Runella sp. SP2: one gene and its partner. The protein of the gene in region 2 interacts with the protein of the main gene of each other region in a pairwise test. Links are inferred from orthologs where the notes say so. Each region holds a gene or a part of one and is shown on either strand. Other genes may lie near its edges.

The links. Proteins that work in one complex are often made in the same cells at the same time.
Region 1: the proteins of ruvA (region 2) and ruvC interact in binary tests that used the Escherichia coli proteins (3 or more experiments, as listed by UniProt). The link is inferred for Runella sp. SP2 from one-to-one orthologs.

What each region holds. Positions count from the first base shown.
Region 1 is NZ_CP031030.1:2,900,627-2,905,132, forward strand. The notes cover bases 1,505-4,466. They hold ruvC (crossover junction endodeoxyribonuclease RuvC), read left to right. Parts: upstream 1,505-2,672; coding sequence 2,673-3,260; downstream 3,261-4,466. Other genes in these bases: DTQ70_RS12170 (NuoM family protein), read left to right, coding at 1,505-1,592; DTQ70_RS12175 (lysylphosphatidylglycerol synthase domain-containing protein), read right to left, coding at 1,676-2,674; DTQ70_RS12185 (AI-2E family transporter), read left to right, coding at 3,410-4,466. Also shown: more of DTQ70_RS12170, read left to right, coding at 6-1,504; more of DTQ70_RS12185, read left to right, coding at 4,467-4,506.
Region 2 is NZ_CP031030.1:4,625,464-4,630,603, reverse strand. What follows is about bases 1,660-4,367. They hold ruvA (Holliday junction branch migration protein RuvA), read right to left. Parts: upstream 3,455-4,367; coding sequence 2,864-3,454; downstream 1,660-2,863. Other genes in these bases: DTQ70_RS18450 (hypothetical protein), read right to left, coding at 4,160-4,367; DTQ70_RS18455 (hypothetical protein), read right to left, coding at 3,886-4,086; DTQ70_RS18460 (Dabb family protein), read right to left, coding at 3,458-3,784; DTQ70_RS18470 (MlaD family protein), read left to right, coding at 1,863-2,825; DTQ70_RS18475 (N-acetylmuramoyl-L-alanine amidase), read left to right, coding at 1,660-1,834. Also shown: DTQ70_RS18485 (DUF2683 family protein), read right to left, coding at 1-131; DTQ70_RS18480 (NifU family protein), read left to right, coding at 289-876; more of DTQ70_RS18475, read left to right, coding at 1,049-1,659; more of DTQ70_RS18450, read right to left, coding at 4,368-5,038; DTQ70_RS18445 (DUF2306 domain-containing protein), read right to left, coding at 5,038-5,140. UniProt on the Escherichia coli protein: The RuvA-RuvB-RuvC complex processes Holliday junction (HJ) DNA during genetic recombination and DNA repair.

The sequences.
Region 1 (4,506 bases), 1.7 Mb from region 2 along the record:
AAGTTATGAAGATACCTTATTTACTTTCTTTTTTTGTATTTCACCCTCTGGTAGGTACGATTGCTATTCTACTGATTTCTAACCGTTTCAAACACACGTACAAATGGATTACGTTGTTTTTTACGGCTTGTCAAGTGCTTGTATCGGGGGTTTTATACGCCATGTACGACACCTCCAACCCTGCTCCCCAGTTCGTCGAAAAAGCAGATTGGATTACGCTTTCGTTGGGCAACATGGGCACCGTTTCCATTGATTACCTGCTCGGAATTGACGGTATCAGTTTTCCAATGGTCTTACTAACGTCGGTCGTCATGCTGGTGGGAGCGATTTCTTCTTGGAATATTGACAAACGCGAGAAGGCTTATTTTTCCTTGTATTTATTATTAACTACCAGTATCACAGGCTGTTTTATTGCCCTCGACTTCTTCTTATTTTTCCTCTTCTTTGAGTTTATGTTGTTGCCCATGTATTTTTTGATTGGGCTGTGGGGAGGACCACGTCGCGAATACGCTTCTATCAAATTCTTTCTTTATACGCTTGTCGGTTCTTTGCTTATTCTGATTGTAATGATTGGCCTTTACCTATCGGTGATTGACCCCGTCGAGTCACAATTGACCCAAACGATGGTTCATACCTTTGACCTTCGTTATATGACTGATATGCGCAACTACCTACCCAACAGCTTATTGTCGTTATCGGGTGAGGTTTATTTATTTGGAATACCTTCACGAATGCTGGCCTTTTGGTTGTTGTTTCTTGGTTTTGCCATCAAACTTCCCATTGTCCCTTTGCACACGTGGCTACCCGACGCCCACGTAGAGGCCCCAACGCCTGTATCGGTGGTGCTTGCGGGGATTTTGCTGAAAATTGGGGGCTACGGTTTGTTGCGAATCGCCTACCCTATTTTCCCCGATGCGGCCAATGAATACGCCTTTGTGTTGGCACTTTTGGGCGTCATTTCCATCGTTTATGGGGGTTTTAATGCCCTTGCCCAAAACGACCTTAAAAAAATGATTGCTTATTCATCAGTCTCGCACATGGGTTTTGTGGTACTCGGAATTGCTTCGCTTACGTCGGAGGGTATCAACGGCGCCATTTATCAAATGGTGAGCCACGGAGTGCTTTCGGCCATGTTATTTTTGGTGGTAGGTGTTATTTACGACCGTACTCACAACCGCCTCATCGACAGCTACCGTGGACTGATTGGCCCAATGCCTATTTATACTGTGCTTACTGGAGTAGCCTTTTTTGCTTCGCTAGGTTTGCCAGGTTTTTCGGGCTTTGTGGGCGAATTATTCACCCTCATGGGAGGTTTCAAATCGGCAGTAGTTCCAACTTGGGTAGCAGCCCTTGGCACCATAGGCATTATTTTAGCCGCCGCTTATTTTCTATGGACACTCCAACGGATGTTTTTGGGGAAATTATGGGCCAAAAATCAAGACGATTTGGCAGTTTTGTATGACCTAGATACCCGTGAAAAATGGATGTTGGTGCCGCTGGCATTGCTGGCATTCCTTATCGGGATTTTGCCAAATAGCCTTTTTCAGCTTTCGGACAAAACAGTAAGTCAGTTACTCAAGGTTTTTGAATAAACAGGGGCGGGTTGTGAGCAACCCTTAACACAATCAGAACAATACGTTGGTCAGGTTGTGAGCAACCTGACTCACATATGCCCTCAATTCCACCATTTTAGTTTAAAAGTCCAAACCGTTCCTATCAATACAGGAAGAAGAATATTAATACACCAAAGCGTCAGCGTTACTGCTAAAATACGCGCAGGTTCGACGTCGTAAAAGCTAAAAACGTAAAGGGAAGAAGCTTCGCGAATGCCCAAATCACCCAAAAAATTGAGGGCTGGGATGAGGGTTTTGGCAAAAAAGACTAGAAAAATACCCGCTATGGCCACATCAAAAGGGAGATTTACCTCAAAAAGCCAAAGTAACAACGCAAACTGAAGGGTAAAAACGCCATAACGCAAGATTGCCCAACGAAACGCCTGACCAATTTCGGATAATGTATATTCTGCAATGACTTTTACGTAAGGATCTACCCATCGAAACAATCGAAAGCGAACCAAAAACTGCTCGGCTTCACCGCGTTTGGTCATCAATACCCCACCAAAAACAAGGGTCATCACCAAGGCCAGCAACAGCAGCACCTGCGGCCATTGTTGTAAAGTAGGTTGATGATATACCCAAAACCCCCAACCCAACGTACCAAAAAACAGGGACACAAAAAACTGTAATCCATTGGAAAGCAGCGCTGCTCCTACCCCCGACAGACGTTGATGACTTTGTAACGAAAGCACCCTTCCTGCTGCATCACCGACGTTGTTGGGCATTAAAAACCCCAACGCAAGTCCCGAAAGCACCCCTTGAAAGGCTTGTCCGAAGCTGATTTTTTCGATTTTTTGGGCTAAAAGTTGCCATTTACGGCTTTCGCAAGCCCAGTTGATGGGGGTCAGGAAAAGAGCGAACCCAAGGATTTTCCAATGACCTTGCTGTAAATGGAAAAGCAAAAGCCGATACACTTCCCCCAAACTTTGTCCTTTGGCCTCCACGCTGACGTACAGGTAGAGCAACATCCCCAAAAAAAGGAGCCATTTGAACACCCAAGTGATTTTTTTGAGCGAAGAAAGCCGAGAAAACCACGAAGGGCTGTTACTTTGCGTCATGCAAGATCAACAATCAAATCTGACTGAAAAAATTATTTTAGGGATTGACCCTGGAACCCGTATTGCAGGATACGGTGTCATTCGTATTATTGGTGCTCGTATCGACTTACTTCAATACGGCGTCTTAAAACTCGACAAATATAGTAGCCATGAACTAAAACTGAAGAAAATTTTTGACCGTATCACCCAACTTATCGAAGAATTTTTGCCCGATGAAATGGCCGTGGAAGACCCTTTTTACGGAAAAAACCCCCAGTCGATGCTCAAATTGGGGCGTGCTCAGGGTGTAGCAATGGCCGCTGCGCTCAACCGAAACATTCCGATTGTGGAATATTCGCCCAAAACCGTAAAAATGTCGGTGACGGGTAACGGTAATGCCTCCAAAGAACAAGTGGCTTTTATGTTGGAAAGCATCCTAAAGATGCCTCTACAACCCGAATACCTCGACGCCACCGATGCCGTCGCCATTGCGATTTGCCATCATTACCACGCCAACGCCTTACCTTCGGCAGCGGCCAAAAAGAAAGGTGCAAAAAAAGGCGGTTGGTCAGCCTTTGTGAGTGAAAATCCGAATCGAATCAAGTAATTCTTTACCACCTTCCCGAAAGTTTGAAACTTTCGGGAAGGTAGCTATTAACTTTCGGGAAGGTGGGGAAAAACATCTACGAACTCGCCACACTAACCACTGGAACGATGATTTAGGCGTATAGTACAGGTCTTTTAACCTTTACTCGTATGCCACCGACTACAACACCTCCTACCGCGTTTCAGCTTCCGTACGTTGCCCGTTTGGGTTTCGTATTGCTCAGTGTCACATTATTGGTGTACTGGATGCACGTTTTGGGGTCTATTGTTACCCTGCTGCTCTTCTCCATCATTTTGTCGATGGCCATGTTTCCCCTTACCAAATGGCTCGAAAAAAAGGGACTTCCGAATACTTTGTCCATCACCCTCGCTATTTTAGCGTTTACGGCCGTTTTTGTAGGGATTGGCTTTGTGATTGGGTACGAGGTCAACGAATTTATGCAAATGCTCCCCAAAATGCTTTCCAAAATGGAATCGTGCGCGGCGCAGATGCAGCAATGGGCGTACGAGCATTTGAAGATTTCGCACAAAATGCAAGTGAATAAGCTGCAAGAATATACGCAAAATCTAAGCTCCAAAAGCGGCGATATGGTCGGTTCGGCGGTTACAACCACGGGGTCGATGCTCGGAATGCTCGCAATAGTCCCCGTTTTTATCTTTTTTATTTTGTACTACCGCAACATGCTGACGCAGTTTTTGTACAAAGTTTTTAGCAACACCCCAAAGTCGAAGCTGAACGGCGTTTTTAGCAAAATTTATGAAGTCGTACATAATTACCTCTACGGCCTGTTTCTGGTAACCCTTATTGTAGGTACGCTTAACTCGATTGGTTTATTGGCTTTGGGTATTCAATCAGCCTTTTTCTTTGGTTTTTTGGCAGCCGTTTTGCTCATCATTCCGTATTTTGGGATACTCATTGGTTCTATCCTACCCATTGTGGTAGCGCTTGTTACCAAAGAATCGCCCATGTATGCACTCGGCGTGGCTGGTATTTTTTTCTTTGTCCAAATTTTAGAAGGAAATTTTATTACACCCTACATCGTGGGTTCTAAAATCAGCATCAACCCACTGGCTGCTATTGTCGCGCTATTTCTTGGCGAAATGCTGTGGGGCATTGCTGGAATGGCCCTCGCTTTACCACTTACGGCCATCTTGAAAGTTATTTTTGACTCAGTTTCTTACCTAAAACCCTACGGCTACGTCTTGGGAGAGCCTGAGGTGGACAAAGAACGCGAAATAAAAAGCAC
Region 2 (5,140 bases):
AACTCTGATTCGGATAAAGCAGTTGTTGGGTCGTCATTTCCTATCTCAAAACGCACTTTCATCTCTTTCAAGAGTGATTTGAGTAAAGACGTTTGTTGTTCATTTTTGGGATAAACAATGATACTTTCCATTTTTGTAGGTTTAAAGTTCTATACTAACAAAGTTACCACAAAATAGCTAACAGCGAACAAGCAAACCAAAATGCCGAAAGTTTTGTTGCAAAGGGGACGGTCTTTTTAGGATTGTCTATTTACTTTGATGAATCAAACAACGAGTCATACTTTTTCTATGCAACCCGTATTTATTTATACTGAGGCAAGCCCCAATCCAAACTCGATGAAGTTTGTCTTTAATTTTGAACTTGTTCCCCAAGGCTTATCGTTCGACTATCCCGATTTAGCCGCTACGCAGGCCGAAGGAAAGTCGTCACCTTTGGCGGGAGATTTGTTCCAATTTCCTTTCGTGCAGCGCGTATTTTTGGCGTCTAACTTCGTGACTCTTACCAAAGATGACACCACCGACTGGGGTGAGGTTATTTTGGATACCAAGCAGTTTTTGAAGATTTATTTTGAAGAAAACCACCCTGTTTTTGAGCAAAAAACGGTTGAACGCAACACTACGATTGTGGATACTGACAGCCCAACGGTGCGTCAAATCAAAACTGTGTTGGACGATTACGTGCGTCCAGCGGTAGAGTCAGATGGGGGCGCTATTTCGTTTCATTCGTTTGAAGAAGAAACGGGCGTCGTAAAAGTACTTTTACAAGGTTCGTGCAGTGGCTGCCCGTCTTCAACCCTGACCCTCAAAGCAGGTATCCAAAACCTGTTGACGCAGATGGTTCCGACCGTCAAAGAGGTGGTTGCGGAAGGAGTATAGGCGCTTCCGTGTGCGATTTACCGTATTTTTGAGTTTCTTTGTGCAAAATATCCTCCAAAACCTTCTAAGTTTGTCAATTAGACAAAAATTTAGAAGGTTTTGGAGCGTTTATTTATGGTCGAATACCCTCTCTTACTCATTCACAATAAGCCATAAACTTAAAGAACCACTCATGTTGAACACGTTCAAAATAGGATTACTGCTTGGTTGGATCACTTTTTGTAGTTTTACTTTCAAATCGGACTCCGATGGGAGTATCGATGTTATCGTGTTGGATGCGGGGCATGGGGGAAAGGATACGGGAGCCAAAGGAAAAATATCCAAAGAAAAAGACATTGTTTTGGACATAACAATGCGGCTGGCGCGAAAAATAAAACTTGAAATGCCAGAAGTGAAAATAATTCTGACGCGCGCTTCGGATAAGTTTGTTGATTTGAGCGAACGTTCCAATATCGCCAATCGTCGTAAAGCTGATTTGTTTATTTCAATTCACTGTAACTCTTTGCCCAAAAACAAAAAGAGTCCAGCTGGAACGGAGACCTTCGTGATGGGGCTGCACAAGTCGGATGAAAACTTGGAAGTCGCAAAACGCGAAAACTCCAGTATCTTATTAGAGCAAAATTACGAAGAGCGCTATAAAGGTTTTAACCCCAATTCTCCACTGGCGTATATTATGTTGGCCAATCGCCAAAATGCTTACATCGCGAGTAGCCTGAGTTTTGCGGGAAAAATTGAACGCCAATTTCAAAAATATGCCGATCGCAACAGCCGTGGCGTAAAACAAGCGGGTTTTATGGTACTTTGGCAAACAGCCATGCCGAGTGTGTTGGTGGAAGCAGGGTTTATTAGCCACGCACAGGAAGAAAAATACCTCAATTCAGACGACGGCCAAGACGAAATAGCGGAAGCTATTTTTCGGGCGTTTAAGCAATACAAGCAAGAAGTAGAAGATCGGTAGTCATAAAAACAATCAACGATTCACATTCATGAAAATTTCTAAGGAAGCAAAAGTAGGGTTGATGGCAATTGTTGCGTTGTCGATGCTCTATTTTGGGTTTAATTTTTTAAAAGGTGCTGATTTCTTTTCGAGCAAATACAGATATTTTGTAGTATATGACAACGTGGGCTCACTTCAGCCATCGAACCCCATCAAACTCAACGGAGTACAAGTAGGGCAGGTAAAAAGTACTGAACTAATGACCGACCGTGGTAATAAAGTATTGGTAACCCTGGAAATTCAGAAAAATGTATTGCTGACCCAAGGTTCTAAAGTAATGCTGACGTCGGAGTTGTTGGGTGGAAGTGCCTTGATGCTTCAAATTGCGACGGGCGGCAAACAACTTCAGCAAGGAGATACGCTAATGGCTGATTCAGAAAAGGGGATTCAGGCGTTGCTCCAAGAACAAGCCTTGCCCGTGGTAAAGAATGCCGATTCGCTCATCATCAATTTGAACCGTATCGTAAAGCAGTTTGACCAAACGGGGTATGTATTGAATAAACTACTTACGACGACCGACCAAACAGCTTCGGGGATTAATGCTACGATTGCGCAAAATCGTCAAGCCATTGCGGCTACTTTGGCCAATGTCAATGCACTTTCGGCCTCTTTGATTGAGACGGAAAAGAGTTTTAAGCCAATTTTGGGGAATCTAAAAACAACGACTGATTCGTTGAAAGCGCTTCGTTTGGGTGAAACAATCGCACAAGCCAATTCGGCCGTAGCTACGCTTCAAAAATCACTTACTGCGCTTGAGCAAGGCCAAGGAACGGCAGGGAAGTTGTTGAAAGACCAAACATTGTACGATAATATCAATCGTACGATTGTGAGTGTAAACAAACTGATGACCAACTTCCGTCAATATCCTAAACGCTACGTGAATGTGTCGGTCTTTGGTAAAAAAGACAAAGGCCCCGCCGACAGCCCCGCCGATACGACGTTGAAGTACTAGCGGAGCCTTTTGGTGTATAAAAGACGTATTGCTAGGCACTAGCGAAGCGCCAATTTGATGAGTTGTTCGACGGTGATTTGGTCGCCTTCGCGTTTTAGAATGGTATCGACACTCTTCTCGGCGGTAGGCTTTGGAATCCCCAACATGACCAAAGCCGCCAGCGCTTCGCTGCGCACTTGGCTGTTGGCTGCCATAAAGACATTGGGCTGAGGAGCTATTAAACCCTCTTTTTTGATTTTATCCTTCAAGTCAATAATGACGCGTTGAGCCGTTTTTCCACCAATTCCTTTGATGGTCTGAATCAACTTCACGTCTTCGTTGACAATCGCCTGCTTGATTTCGGGTGCCGACAATGACGAAAGCATAATCAACGCCGTTGCTGACCCTACGCCCGATACGCTCACCAAGTCCAAAAACAAGGTCTTTTCAGTAGGTTCGGCAAAGCCATACAGCGTGTGGGCGTCTTCGCGGATTTGTTGGTAAGTATAAATTTTGCAGGCATCTCCTACATTGGGCAGTGCCCCGAAGGTTTGGAGAGATACTTTTACTTCATAACCAACGCCGCCTACGTCGATGATGACGTAGGCGGGGTCTTTATGAGCAAGTTTACCGTGTAAGTAAGCTATCATGGTTTATTTTTGAGTCCAATAATCAACCACCAATACTTTGTCGAGGTAAGGTCCTAAGACTTTCCCAAAAGCTTTGTGGTCGGGGTGAGGCAAATAGACCGCACGGTCGGCTTCCGACGCAAACGTCAAGAAGAAGCAATGCGTAAAACCTTGGTCGTGACCTTCGGGGCTATTGTTAGTTCCCCACTCAAATCCTTTGATTTCTTTGATTTGGGTAGGAAGTTTACGAAAAGCATCTTCTACTTTTTTTACTTGCTCGGCCGTGGTGCCGTCTTTAAATTTAAATAAAACGACGTGACGAAGTACCTTGTCGGAAGAAGATTGTGCCATAGCGCCAAAAGTAAATAATGCTAAAAATAGGGCTAAGAATGTTTTTTTCATGTGTAAATATCTGTTCTGTGTTTAGTAGGGAAGTTGCAAAACCTCAAAATCTACCCAGAGCAGTTGATACACTCGCCTGTGTTATCAAAAACACTACGTTCAAAATCGCCAAGTTGTTCTTTCAATTCCAAAATCTCGTCCTCAATTTCGCAACGGTCAAACAGCGATAATTCGCCCGAAGCAACTTGATTTTCAAGGTTTTTGAGCTTGAGTCTCATTTCTGAAACTTCCATTAGGGTTAATGTTGCCATGGTAATAGTAGGAGTATAAATGGATAATGTGGTTAAATGTCAATCCGAATCAGGCGGAAAAAGTTCGATGACTTTATTGAATTGTGGGGGTATCGTGCCACCATTCGTCGTTTTCCCAGTAATTGTCCCAGCCGAGGTGGCGGTATTTTTTATTGATTTCGACGTCGCGTTCACCAATAGAAAAATCGGTTAAAATATCGTTGGCAAAGATGAACAGATCCTTTGCCCAGACGACAGGCTTGGTCTGATTGGTTTTGTAGTTGCGCCAATTCCCTTCAAACTTAAAGCCACTCCCTTGTGCGGGCGCATTTTGAGAATAGTACCATAAATCGATACCACCGTTTTTGTGTTCATAAAAATCCAAAAACAGTTTTCCAGAAAACACACCAGAACCCTTAAAAATTGAATTTTCTTTTAACTCAAACGTCGCTTGGGCCGAATAAGCTTCTCGTAATGCAAAATCATCGCTTTCGTAGTGCTCTTCGTTATGGTTGGGGTCTTTGAAGGTCGCAAGCTTATCAAACGTCAGCGTTCCTTCAAAAGGCGTAATATTCTTTTTATAGCGATTTTTTCCTTTTACATAATAGACCGTTGGGTTCAACGAATCGCGGCGAACTTCAGAGAAATAAAACTCAATTCGATAGTGATCCGCACCATAGAAACCGTCAAAACGGTTGGCATATCCGCCTTCGGCATCAGTCATAAATAACAACGGCGTAATATCATGTTCTCCAAAAAAACTTGCCAATTGTTTCTCCGAAAGTGGGCTAACAATCAATGCTTTCAATGGGGCGGTCGTGTCTTTTCGCAGTGAATCCACGGCTTCTTTGTGCGTCACGAGTTTGACGGGTACGGCCGTAGGTTTTGAGTTCTCGTTGGTATTGCGGGCACACCCATACCAAGTAAGAGCAGCGAAGCCCAGGAAAAAAGCTTTGTTTAAAAAGAAGCGCATCAACGAATTTTATGGATTAGGTACTTACCAAGGTTATTATAAATCAAAACTTCTGCAATTATCAAATTAACGACCCACGATGCCCACGTGACCGTCAGGTAT